3 regions of the Streptomyces sp. NPDC049887 genome follow, and region 3 is predicted to be linked to each of the others. Evidence: riboswitches for the same ligand, from Rfam matches in the RefSeq annotation. Region 3 holds a riboswitch; each other region holds the start of a gene.

Region 1 (4,271 bases), on a different contig from region 3:
GGCCAGGTAGGCCGGGTGGTCGGCGGTGCGCAGCGGCAGCGTCTCTCGCAGCGCGGGCTCGTCCACCTGGATGACGGACGTCCCGGCAGCCTCCAGATCGTTCACCTCGTCGCGCAGGGCGAGGGCCACCTGGCGGGCGGTCTCGCCGAGGGGCTGGTCGTCGCGGACGAACGACCAGGCGAGCAGGGTCACCGGACCGGTGAGCATGCCCTTGACCGGGCGGGACGTGAGGGACTGGGCGTACCGCGTCCAGGGCACCGTCATCGGCTCGGGGCGGGAGATGTCGCCGGCCAGGATCGGCGGGCGGACGTAGCGGGTGCCATAGGACTGCACCCAGCCGTGCTGGGTGGCGAGGTAGCCGGTGAGTTGCTCGGCGAAGTACTGGACCATGTCGTTGCGTTCGGGCTCGCCGTGCACCAGTACGTCGATGCCGGTCTTCTCCTGGAAGGAGATGACCTCCTGGATCTCGGCCCTGATGCGCTCCTCGTAGCCGGCGGCGTCGATCCGGCCGGCGCGCAGGTCGGCGCGGGCCGCACGCAGCTCGCCGGTCTGCGGGAAGGAACCGATCGTGGTGGTCGGCAGCAGGGGCAGCCCGAGATGGGCGCGCTGGGCGGCGGCCCGTTCGGTGTAGGGCTGGGAGCGGCGGCCGTCGGCCTCGGCGACCGCCGCGACACGGGACCGTACGTCCGGGTCGTGTGTGATGGGGGAGCCCGCTCGGGAGGCCAGAGCGGCACGGTTGGCGGCGAGTTCCGCGGTGATCGTGTCGGTGCCCTGGGCGAGACCCTTGGCGAGGGTGACGATCTCGGCCGTCTTCTGCTTCGCGAAGGCGAGCCAGCGCAGGATCCGCGGCTCGATGTCCCGCTCCGGGGCCGTGTCCAGCGGCACATGGAGCAACGAGCACGAGGCGGCCACGTCGACCCGGTCGGCCAGTCCGAGCAGGGTGGCGAGGGTGGACAGCGACTTCTCCAGGTCGTCGACCCAGATGTTGCGGCCGTTGACCACCCCCGCGACCAGGCGCTTTCCGGGAAGTCCGCCGACGGCGGCGAGGGCGTCCAGGTTGGCGGCGGCGGACTCGGTGAAGTCCAGGGCGAGTCCGTCGACCGGGGCCTTGGCCAGCACCGGCAGGGCGTCGCCGAGCCGGTCGAAGTACGAGGCGACGAGCAGCCTGGACCGGTCGGTGAGGGCGCCGAGCTCGCGGTAGGCGCGCTCGGCGGCGTTCAGCTCGGCCGGGGTGCGGTCCTGGACGAGTGCGGGCTCGTCGAGCTGCACCCATTCCGCGCCGGCCGAGCGCAGGTCGGCGAGGATCTCGGCGTACACGGGCAGCAGCCGGTCCAGGAGGGTGAGCGGCTCGAAGTCCGCGGATACGCCGGGGGCGGGCTTGGCGAGCAGGAGGTACGTGACCGGGCCGACCAGGACGGGGCGCGCGGTCAGTCCGAGGGCCAGGGCTTCCCTCAGCTCGGCGACCTGCTTGGTCGAGTCGGCTGTGAACACGGTGTCCGGACCCAGCTCCGGGACCAGGTAGTGGTAGTTGGTGTCGAACCACTTCGTCATCTCCAGCGGCGCCACGTCCTGCGTGCCGCGCGCCATGGCGAAGTAGCCGCTCAGGGCGTCGGCCTCGACGGCGGCGCGGTGGCGCTCGGGGATCGCGCCGACCATCACGGTGGTGTCGAGGACGTGGTCGTAGAACGAGGAGTCACCGGTGGGCACCTCGTGGATGCCGGCCTCGGCGAGCTGCTGCCAGTTCGAGCGGCGCAGTTCGGCGGCGGTGGCACGGACGGCGTCGGCGGTGACCCGGCCCTTCCAGTAGCCCTCGACGGCCTTCTTCAGTTCCCGGTTCGGGCCCTGGCGGGGGTAGCCGTACACGGTGGCCCGTGCTGCCTCGGCTGCGGACTTCGATGTCACGGAGATCTCCTTCGCGAGATGAATCCCTGAGATCCCGGAGGCCGGACGAGAGCGCGAAGGGGTGACGAACCGGACGGTGCGAGCGTGCGAGACAAGGCACGGCCGTTCGCCTGGTGTGTACGCCGACCCGCCCTCGAGGTCACCGGGATGTCCGCGCACGGAGTCGTCCGCGCGCGGGCAACGGGCAGGTCTTCGGACTCGCGGGCACGTCCCCCCTGACCGGAGGACACCTAATGGCCGTCGCTTCCCAGGCCCGTACGGAGGTCCCAGTGCGTTTGACGGCGGTCGTTCCCGCTCACCGCTGCGGGGCAGTCCCGGATTCCCACCGGGTTCCCTCTTGCGACGCCCCGCCTGGAGGACGGGGCGAACCAGTTGCACAGGTCAGCCTAGACCCGTGCTTCGCAGATCACCGATTCGGGTCTGCGACCAGCGGTTCGTGCGACTTCGATACCGAGGAGACCGAAAACGTGGAGTTGGACGCCCGAGGGTGCTTTGCACCGTCGGCGGGTCGGTCACGTTCCCGATCCGCAGGTTGAGTTCGCCGAGATGGTGGAGGACCACCTGGCCGGTGGGCCGTACCCGCGGTTGTCCGGGTGGAGGCCGGCATGGTCGACCGGGAGACGTGGAACCGGATCTGTGACGGGCTCTCGTGTGAGACGAGATGGGGCTGATGATGGTGCTGGCCGGTCCCGTGCACCCGTACACGGCCGGAGACTGGGAGCGGGCCGGCAAACCCGGTGGACCGGGGGCAGGTCGTTATGACTCCATTGCGAAGAGTTGTTTGAGGCGAGCCTGGATCAGCGGTAGGCCGACGACGGGGACGTCGTAGTGGCCTGCCCCTTCCAGGACAGAGAGGTTGATGTCGTTGCCGTTGGCCACCATCTTGTTGACGACGTTGTAGGTGACGGAGTTCGGGCTGGTGATGTCGTCCGTCCCGTACAGCCACAGGACCGAGCCCGGCAGGGTCGAGGCTTCGAGCTTGCCCTGGTTCTGTTCGAAGAACCGTCTGTTCTCCGGAAGCGAGTTGGGTGTGTCTCCGCGAACCCCCGGATACGAGTCCGGACGGTGTGACGGGGAGGCAGCCAGATAGTTCCGGATGTCCTGCTTGACAAGTGCGTTCAGGTCGTCCAGGCATCGCTGCCAGTCCTGGTGGTAAAACCTGAGCATTCTCGGGCCGTAGACCTGGCTGGGGTCGACGTGGTAGCCCGCGTATCGTTCGGTCTTCGTGAAGTAGATGGTTTCTGCGTTGGCGAAGACCAACTGGTCGATCTGGTGGTCCGTCGGGGGGAGCCCGGATTGGGACGCGTTGTCGATGACCTGCCACAGGATTCTGTTCATGGCGGGCACGTCTGGGACCGGGGCAAGGGTGATGGCACCGCGGTATTCCAGGTCCGGGTCTGCCTTGGTGGCAGAGTCTGAGTAGTAGGCGGCGGCAAGTGCTGCGAAGCCGCCTTCCGACCATCCCGCTGGGACCCACTGCCCTGACAGCCTGTCGCCCAGGTATCGCTGCGCGGCGACCGCGGCGAAGATCATGGAGTTGCCCTCACTGGACAGGTCGTAGTAGCCGTGGCCCGCGGTGACGCCCGCGGACGCGGGCCCCAGCCCCTCGTAGTCCGGCGCGACGACGGCGATGCCCATCTTCAGGACGGCTGCCAGCAAGGCGTCGTTCGGGCCGTCGACCCAGGTTTTGTGTTCCTGGAGTTGGACGCTGGGCGCGCACTGCGGTGCCCATCCGACGGTTCCGTGGCCCCACACGACGAGCGGCCGACCTCCTGCCGGAGGTGCCTTCTTGGGAAGGAACAGCATGGCCGTCGCATTGACTTGGTTCCCCCGCATACCCGGCATGCGGTACACGAGCAGTTTTCCGTCGGCCACAGCAGAAATCCCCTGGGGCACATTGCGCAGGTGGGTTGGAACACCTACTACGTCCCCGTTGCGTGCGGCATCGGTGGGACCGCCCGGGCCTCCCGATGGAGCGATGTACCCACCGATGAGGAGCCCGGCCAGCAGCACGACCGCACATGCTCTCTCCCTGCGAAGCAAGGCCCTCCGGCGGAGTCTGCACCGGCCCGGCTCCTTCGGGAGCCCAGCGCGGGGGGACGGCCCTGGCGGAGGAGTCTGTATCGCTGCGTCGGCCATACCCGCGACCCCGCTTTCGTCTTCTTCTCATCCTGAGCCTCCATCAGTGCGCCGAAGCGTGAGTCCGGGGCTTAGGGACGGTGGCTGTGCAGTCATCGTTGACCGTAGGAGGCCAGGGGGACCTGCGCCTGCCGAGGGCCGGTTCGGTGCGCCATTGGGGTTGCTGTTCCCGGCTCCGGTGTTCCCCGGAGCCGGGAAGGCCTGTCGGGTTCTCCGACGGCGCTGTCGCA
Region 2 (4,271 bases), on a different contig from region 3:
GGGGCCGCCGACGGGGCCGCCGACCGGGCCGTCCAGGGTGCCGGCGTCCGGGTCGTTTCCGGAACCTCGACCGGAGTCTCTCTCCGCGCCCGGGCCCTCGCCGGCACCGTGGTGGGAGCCCGTGTCCGCGCCCGGGTCGTCTCCGGGGCGGGCGTGCGGGACGCCGCCCAGCAGCCGGACGTTGCGACGCCGTCCGTGCGGCTGCACGGGATCGTCCGGCGGCGGGGGCGCGGGTGGCGGGGTCATCCGCGGCGGCGGGACTGCCAGAACGCCGCCCCGCCCAGCGCGAGCAAGGCCGCGATGCCCGCGAAGAGCCCCAGCGAAGGGCCTCCGTCGGCCGCCCCGGAGGGCTTCCCGGCCGGCGGGGCGGGCGCGCCCGACTCCTCGGACGCCGGGCCCCCGGCCGGGACCTGCTCGCCGCAGCCCGTCCTCGGGTAACCGGAGATCGCGCACAGCAGCGCGTCCGAGTTGTAGCGGAGGGGCTTGGCCACCGCCGCCAGGGCCTCCGCGCTGGTGGCGTCGGAGGGGACCGCGGCGCAGCCGGACGCCGGTGCGGACGGGGGCTTCTCACCGGACGGCGCGTCCGCCTCGGTGCCGAAGTCGATCACGATCCCGACCCGCTTGGTGCCGGGCTTCGCCGGCGTGTCCGCGCACAACTGCGAGAAGGAGGGGGCGGTACGCGGCTTCGCCGAGTCCTGCGAGTCCGCGCTGACGGAGAAGCGGTATCCGTCGACCGAACCGTCGGCCGGCCGCGCCGTGGCCGGTCCCTGGGTGGCGTAGGCCCAAGCGGCGCCGTCGGACTGCCAGAACGACCAGTACCGGTAGCCGGCCGCCTGCGCCTGCCCCGCCACGCCCGGTACCGCGAGCACGGCGCCGAGCGCGAGGAGGAGCGAGATCACTCGCCGGTGCATCACGGCTGCCTGCTCTTGCGGCGGCCGCTGATCAGGATGCCTATGCCCGCACCCGCCGCGAGGCCGGCACCGACGATCCACCAGATTCCGGCGCTGTCTCCGCCCTTGTGCTCCTCGCCCGCGTCGCTCTTCGCCCGCGGAGCGGGCGGCGCGGTGGTGGAGACCGGCTCGGGACCGGTCGCGTTCAGCTGTCGTACGAGGTCGGCGCCGCCGAAGTCCCGCGGGTCGTCGCCGTGGGCGTGCGCGGCGAGGATGAGCTGCGCGTACGCCGCCGGGCCGCCGTCCTTCGCCCACGCGGCGGAGTTCTTCTCCAGCCATCGGACCGCCGTGTCCGCCTTGTCGCCGTGCCCGGCGGCGGAGAGCGCGAGGACCGCGTCCGCCGTGTTGCCGAAGTCCGGGAGCGGGGACGGGTCGGCGGCGCCCGGCATCGGCGGCGAGTCCAGATGGCCGGTCTTCGCCAGCGCCGTGGCCAGGTACGCGGCGCCGTTGCGGGCCGACTGCTCCGGGGTGGCCTTCGCCGGGGAGGCGCAGGCGGCGGGGGCGCCGTCCGGCTCCGGGCCGGAGACGACCAGGCCGCGGCCCAGCCCGGCGAGCACGGCGGCCGCGGTGGCGTCGCCGTTGGCGAGGAGCTTTCCGGTCTTGTCCGGCTGGTAGGCGAAGGCACCGCCCCCGGCCTTGTCCGAGCACGGCACGGCGAACGTGACCAGCGCGTCGAACGGGTTCTTGCCGCTCTTCGACTTCACCTCGCCCGGCCGCGCCTTGGCCGCGGCGAAGGCGCCGATCACGACGGACGTGGAGTTCGCGTCGGACGGCATGCCCGGGTTGTAGCTCCAGCCGCCGTCCTCGTTCTGCACGGACCTCAGCCACTCGAGGCCCTTGTTCACGGCGTCCCCGTGGCCGCCGAGGGCACGCAGGGCCTGTACCGCCGCGGCGGTGGCGTTGGTGTCCATCACCGTCTTCGCGTCGCACGGCCCGGAGACGTCCGCGCGGTAGGAGGCGAAGCCGCCGTTCTCGCACTGCTGCCCGGTGAGCCACCCGACGGCCTGCTCGGCGGGCACGGTCTTGACGACATCCTGGGCGAGCAGGGCCAGCGACTGCCGCCACACACCGTCGTAGGTGGGGTCCTTCGTGCCGTAGAGCCCGGTCGGGAGCGCGGCCGACGGGGAGGGGGTGGGGGCGGCCGTCGCTGCCGGGGCAGCGGCCACGCAGAACACGGCGGAAGCGGCGGCGAGCGCTGCTGCGCTGCGGCGAACGGACATGGCGGGCTGGGCCTCTCCTGCGGGGAGCCGGGCACAGGCACGCTGAGGTACCAGGCTCCGGCCCCGTATTCCTCGACGGTGCCTGCCAGCGGGCCGGTCCCGATGGCGCGAGCCGGTCACGGCCGGTACGGGGCATTCCGACTCGCCGCCTGCGACGGCGGCTCACGGCTGCGGGTCAGTGCCGGATTCGCACCGGCTTCCCCCCGTACGGGTGTGATGACGACTCGCACACTCTACCGGTCCGTAATCCCCGCCCCTCGGGACGGGCGGCCCAGTACGGCGGAGGCCCTCGGCGGCCTGTCCCCCGGGCCTCGCACGGATCACGGCGGGGCCGGCGGCTCGTGCGGGGGTGCGGCCTCGAGTGGATCTCGCGGGGCCGGAGCGGACGGCGTGAGGGGTCCGGCCAGCGCGGATCACGGCGCGAGCCGTGTTCATCGCAGTCCGCGCGCCCCGGCTCGGCCCACCGCGGTGTACGTCACCGGGTCGCTGCCCGGCACGGCTTCCACCCGGCCCAGTTTCACCAGGCGGCGCAGATGGGCCTCGGCCTCCGAGACGGCGATGGTGCGGGAGCCGTAGGGGATCTCGTCCCACGGCCGGTTCCACTCCATGCACTCGGCCAACTGCCACGGGGTGAGAGGTTCGGCGAGAAGGGACAGCAGCCCGGTCAGCCGCTCCTCGTGGTGGGCGAGGAGCTCCCGGACCCGGGCCGGGGCGTCGGTGAAGGCGTGCTGGTGCGCCGGGAGAACCTCGGCGGCGCCGAGGCGGCCGACGCGTTCCAGGGAGTCCAGGTAGTCGCCGAGGGGGTCGGTGACCGCGCCGTCGTCGGGGTCCTCGTACAGGCCGATGTGGGGGCTGATGCCGGGGAGCAGATGGTCGCCCGAGAAGAGGCGGCCGCGGCCGGGGAGGTTCGCCGGGTGCTCCTCCTCCAGGTGCAGGCACACATGACCGGGCGTGTGGCCGGGAGTCCAGATCGCCCGCAGCCGCCGCCCGGCGAGGTCCACCAGTTCGCCGGGCGCGATCTCGCGGTCGGGCAGGGCCGCCCGCAGCCCGGGAAGGGCCCGCGTCCGGCCGCTCTCGCGGGCCGCGAGCAGCGGGGCGAGGTGCTCCTCCGGCGCCCCGACGGCGGCGAGCTTCCCGACCAGGTAGTCGAGCCAGGCCCCGGGCCGGGCCTCCCGGGTGCGGCGGACGACGGCGATGTCGGCCGCGTGCATCGCGACCCAGGCGCCGGACGCCTCGCGGACCCTGCCGGACAGCCCGTGGTGGTCGGGGTGGTGGTGGGTGACGAGTACGCCGTGGACGTCGGCCACCGCGAGGCCCAGTTCGGCCAGGCCGTCCGAGAGCGCCGTCCAGGAGGCGGGGTCGTCCCATCCGGTGTCGACGAGGACGGGTCCGCGGCCGGTGTCCAGGACGTGGACCAGCGTGTGTCCCAGGGGGTTGTCCGGGATGGGGACCTCGAGGGACCACACACCGCCGCCGTGCTCCGTCACCCGCGTCATCGGCTCCCCATCCTCCCGGCCCGGGCCCAAGAACGAGAACCCGTTCCAATCGTCGCCCAAGTCGACTTCATTGCAAAGGGCTCGGAGGTGTGCCGGGCCGGGGCGGAAGCGACGGTCCGCGGGTGCGTCCCGGAGGCGTTCCGCGGCCGCGCGTCTGCCTCCCGGGTGCGGGTCCCGGCCGTGGACTCCTCCGGCGGGAACTGGTATCTGTTCAGGCGGTCGGCGTATCTGAAATGCCGTCAGAAATGCTGGAGCGCTCGGAGAGCCGGGGTCGCGGGAGGCAGTCGTCATGTCCGAACTGGTGGAGCACGGGAAACTCTTCGTCGGCGGGGAACTGGTCGACCCCCTCGGCACGGACACCATCGAGGTGGTCTCACCGCACACCGAGCAGGTCATCGGACGCGTCCCGCACGCCTCGCGGGCCGACGTCGACCGGGCGGTCGCGGCCGCGCGTGCCGCCTTCGACCACGGGCCCTGGCCGAGGACGCCGCTCGAGGAGCGCATCGAGGTCGTCGGCAGGATCAAGGACGCGATCGCCGTACGGCACGAGGAGATCGCCCGCTCGATCAGCTCCCAGAACGGATCGCCGTACTCCTGGAGCGTCC
Region 3 (4,271 bases):
TCAGCCCGCCGCGGTCGTACGCCACCGGCTCGCCGTCCAGCAGCAACCGGCCCTCCTCGCAGCGAAGCCCGCCGCTGAGGAGCCGCATCAGGGTCGTCTTGCCGCTGCCGTTGCGGCCCAGCAGCGCCAGGGAACGTCCGCCCGGCACGGCGAAGTCGACACCGCGCAGCACCGGCGGGCCGTCCGGGTAGGAGAATCCAGCGCCGGCCAGTTCCACCACGGGCGCCCCGGCCCCGGGTACGCTCGCGTCCACGGACGTTCTCACAGTACGGACCTTTCCAGTACGAGGGTGAGGGCGACGATCCCCGCCAGCAGCCCGGCGGTCGCCGCCAGGAAGCGGGCCGACACCGTCGCGGGCGGCACCAGGACCCGCAGCGTTCCGTCGTAGCCGCGCCCGGCGAGTCCGGTCTGCAGCCGCTGGGCCCGGTCGAAGGCCCGCACGAAGGCGGTCGCGGCGAGCCCGGCGAGGGACCGCCAGGCCGCCGCCCGGGTCGTGTGCCCGAGCCGGGCCGCCTGCGCCTGACGGATCCGGTGCACCGCGTCGAGCAGCAGAAAGCCGATCCGGTACATCACCAGGGCCACGTCCACGACGGGCCCGGGCACCCCGGCCCGGACCAGCCGGGGCAGCACGTCCGACACCGGCGTGGTGAACGCGAACAGCAGCACCCCGAGCGAGGCGGCGGACGTCCGCAGCAGGATCCGCACGGCGTCCGCGGGGCCGTCGGGCGCGAGCGCCAGGAAGCCGTCGGGGCCGCCCACCGAGAACAGCAGGGGCACCGCGCCCGTGACACAGAACCCAAGCGGCACGCGCCACGCCCGCCACAGCTGCCGCGGAGCCACCCCGGCGGGCCCGAGCAGTACGGACACGGCCGCCGCGGCGACCAGGACGGCGCCCGGCCACGGCGGCAGCGCGACGGCGCAGACCGTCAGTCCGAGCCCGAGTGCCGCCTTCTCGCACGGATGACGGCGGCGCCAGCGACTGCCGTGCGCCGCCGCGTCGATCGGCAGCATCGGCGGCTACGCGCCCGGGCCCGCGGTATCGGAAAGCCCCGCGGAACCGGCGGCCGGCGCCTCCCCGGCCACCGCCCGCGCCTCACCCTGCCGCCGCCCCTTGCGCAGCCCGAAGTAGTACGCCAGGACACCGGCACCCAGGGCCGCCTGGAGGGCGAACAGCGCCGACTCGACCTCCCCGGACGGAGGTTCGTAGAGCGGCGCGAACCACGGCTCGTAGTCCGGTGCGATCTCCGTGATCGCGGTCTCCGCCTCCCCGTCGGCGCCCGTGAAGGGCTCCTCCTTGTGGTCGCCCAGACCGAGGGCGAGCGGCAGCACCGCCAGCGCCGCCACGATCGCCACCAGCAGTGTGTTGATCTTCGCGTTACGGCTCATCGGACCGCGGCCTCCTTCTTGGCCCCGCCCTGGAGGAGCACTCCGAGGCGGGTCAGCTCACCCTTGCTGGACTGCACGAGCAGCCGCATCACCAGCACGGTGAGCAGGCCCTCGCTGACGGCCAGCGGGATCTGGGTGAGCGCGAAGATGCCGCCGAACTTGGCCAGGGCTCCGGCCACGCCGCTGCCCGGGTCGGGGAACGCCAGCGCCAGCTGCACGCTGGTGACGCAGTACGTGGACAGGTCCGCGACGAACGCGCCGAAGAAAACGCCCACCATCAGCGACACCCCGGACCGCCGCAGCAGCGCGTACACCCCGAAGCCGGCCCACGGCCCGACGATCGCCATCGAGAACACGTTCGCGCCGAGCGTGGTCAGTCCGCCGTGGGCCAGCAGCAGGGCCTGGAAGAGCAGGGTGATCGTGCCGAGCACGGCCATGATCGGTGGCCGGAACAGGATCGCGCCCAGCCCCGTGCCGGTCGGATGCGAGCAACTGCCGGTCACGGAAGGGATCTTGAGTGCCGACAGGACGAAGGTGAAGGCCCCCGACGCGCCGAGCAGCAGGGTGGACTCGGGATTCGCCCTGACCTCACGGGTGAGCGCCCGTACGCCGTGGATCACGAAGGGGGCGGACGCGACGCCCCAGGCGGCGGCGTGCACAGGGGGCAGATACCCCTCGGCTATATGCATGGTTGGGAGACCCTCTCCAGCACCTCGTGGATGGACAACGCGCCCTGGCCGGTCTCCTGGCTGACGGGTCCTGCCGCCCGGGCTCCGCCTTCCCGGACACCACGGTCTCCCGTGGCGGTCCAGTGGCTTCCTTGCGGAGAGAGCCGGACTTCCCGATCACAGTGGCGAGGGCCGCACCGGTACTCCACCGGTTTCCCGTTCACCAAGGCCCTGCGACATTAGTGCGTTGACCAGGTGCATCACAAGCCGCGCACGGATGCGCACGGTCACACCTTGCGATAGTCGTACGCCTCGGCGGCCGCCGCCTCCACCGCGTCCAGATCCGCGCCGGCGGACGCGGTGACCACCGCGGCGACGGCGCCCTCCACGAACGGCGCGTCCACCAGCCTGGTCCCCTCCGGGAGTTCGTCGCCCTCGGCCAGCAGCGCCTTGACCGTCAGCACGGCGCTGCCGATGTCGACCAGCACGGCCACCCCGGCGCCCCGGTCCACCTCGTGCGCGGCACGCGCCGTCAGCTCCGAACTGGTGCCGAGGCCGCCGTCCGCGGTCCCGCCCGCCGCGGCGACCGGTACGGCGTCGCCGGCGCCGGCCAGCCTGCGGGCGAGGTCGGCCACCGACTCCGCGACCTGCGCGCTGTGGGAGACGAGGACGATCCCGACCGGGCCGGTCATCGTGCCGCCTCCTCGAGGGCCCCGACCAGCAGGGCGGAGGACGTCGCCCCCGGATCCTGATGCCCGATGCTGCGCTCGCCCAGATAGCTCGCCCGCCCCTTGCGGGCCAGCATCGGCACGGTCGCCGCCGCGCCCTCGTCGGCGGCCTCCCGAGCGGCCGCGAAGGACTCGTCCAGCGCCGCGGCCGCGGGCTCCAGCGCGTCCAGCATCGTCTTGTCCCCGGCCTTCGCGCCGCCGAGCTGCGCCACCGCCGCGATCCCCGCGCGCAGCGCCTCGGCGAGCTGTGCCCGCGTCACCTCGGCCTCGTCGCCGAGCGCCTTGCCGGCCCGCCGCAACAGCGTCCCGTACAGCGGTCCCGACGCCCCGCCGACCGTCGAGATCAACTGCCGCCCGGTCAGCATCAGTACCGCACCGGGGGTGTCCGGCACGTCCTTCTCCAGCGCCGCCCGCACCGCCGTGAAACCCCGCTGCAGATTCGTACCGTGGTCGGCGTCCCCGATCGCGGCGTCGAGTTCGGTCAGCCGGGCCGCCTCGCGGTCCACCGCCTCGGCCAGGGCGTTCATCCAGCGGAGGAAGAAATCCGCGTCGAGCACAGCGCCGCCTCCTTCTCGTGACGCACCGGCTCCCCCGCGCGCGTCGTCGCGGCCCGCGGACGCGGAGCCGCCGTCGGCCGGGCCGGGCATGGCTCAGCGGCCCCAGCGCAGCGCGGGCGTCTCCACGGGGGCGTCCCACAGCCGCAGGATCTCCTCGTCCGCCTCGCACAGCGTCACCGAGCAGCCCGCCATGTCGAGCGAGGTGACGTAGTTGCCGACCAGGGTCCGGGCCACCGGAACGGCCCGCTCGGCGAGCACCCGGTGGACCTCCGCGTTGAAGCCGTACAGCTCCAGCAGCGGTGTCGCGCCCATGCCGTTGACCAGCGCCAGCACCGGACTCGACGGCTGCAGATCCTCCAGGACCGCGTTCACCGCGAAGTCCGCGATCTCCCGCGACGTCATCATCGGCCGCCTCTCCCGGCCGGGCTCGCCGTGGATGCCGATCCCCAACTCCAGCTCACCGGAGGGCAGATCGAAGGTCGGACTGCCCTTGGCCGGGGTCGTCACCGCGCTGAGCGCGACGCCGAAGCTGCGCGACCGCTCGTTGACCCGGCGGGCGACGGCCTCGACCCGCTCCAGCGGCGCCCCCTCCTCCGCCGCGGCACCCGCGATCTTCTCCACGAAGAGCGTCGCGCCCGTACCGCGCCTGCCCGCCGTGTAGAGGCTGTCCTGCACGGCCACGTCGTCGTTGACGAGCACCTTGGCCACCTGGACGCCCTCGTCCTCGGCGAGTTCCTGGGCCATGTCGAAGTTCAGCACGTCGCCGGTGTAGTTCTTCACCACGAAGAGCACACCCGCCCCGCTGTCCACCGCCGCCGCTGCCCGGGCCATCTGGTCCGGCACCGGGGACGTGAAGACCTCGCCGGGGCACGCCGCCGAGAGCATCCCGATTCCCACGAACCCGCCGTGCAGGGGCTCGTGCCCCGACCCGC

The links. Region 3 has a riboswitch for cobalamin ahead of AB0J10_RS20315 (energy-coupling factor ABC transporter permease). Riboswitches for the same ligand answer to the same signal wherever they lie in the genome.
Region 1: linked by a shared signal. The riboswitch ahead of metE (5-methyltetrahydropteroyltriglutamate--homocysteine S-methyltransferase) and the one ahead of AB0J10_RS20315 (energy-coupling factor ABC transporter permease) in region 3 are both predicted to bind cobalamin.
Region 2: linked by a shared signal. The riboswitch ahead of AB0J10_RS09865 (prenyltransferase/squalene oxidase repeat-containing protein) and the one ahead of AB0J10_RS20315 (energy-coupling factor ABC transporter permease) in region 3 are both predicted to bind cobalamin.

Annotation. Positions count from the first base shown of each region.
Region 1 is NZ_JBFAMM010000018.1:137,688-141,958, forward strand. It holds gene metE (5-methyltetrahydropteroyltriglutamate--homocysteine S-methyltransferase) at 1-1,902, opposite strand, end outside; cobalamin riboswitch at 2,068-2,290, opposite strand; gene AB0J10_RS22175 (lipase family protein) at 2,659-3,777, opposite strand.
Region 2 is NZ_JBFAMM010000006.1:134,623-138,893, forward strand. It holds gene AB0J10_RS09860 (SCO2322 family protein) at 243-911, opposite strand; gene AB0J10_RS09865 (prenyltransferase/squalene oxidase repeat-containing protein) at 911-2,170, opposite strand; cobalamin riboswitch at 2,281-2,415, opposite strand; gene AB0J10_RS09870 (MBL fold metallo-hydrolase) at 2,602-3,666, opposite strand; gene AB0J10_RS09875 (aldehyde dehydrogenase) at 3,956-4,271, shown strand, end outside.
Region 3 is NZ_JBFAMM010000016.1:28,885-33,155, forward strand. It holds gene AB0J10_RS20300 (ATP-binding cassette domain-containing protein) at 1-253, opposite strand, end outside; gene cbiQ (cobalt ECF transporter T component CbiQ) at 262-1,011, opposite strand; gene AB0J10_RS20310 (energy-coupling factor ABC transporter substrate-binding protein) at 1,018-1,386, opposite strand; gene AB0J10_RS20315 (energy-coupling factor ABC transporter permease) at 1,383-2,075, opposite strand; cobalamin riboswitch at 2,104-2,325, opposite strand; gene AB0J10_RS20320 (PTS fructose transporter subunit IIA) at 2,342-2,746, opposite strand; gene dhaL (dihydroxyacetone kinase subunit DhaL) at 2,743-3,339, opposite strand; gene dhaK (dihydroxyacetone kinase subunit DhaK) at 3,433-4,271, opposite strand, start outside.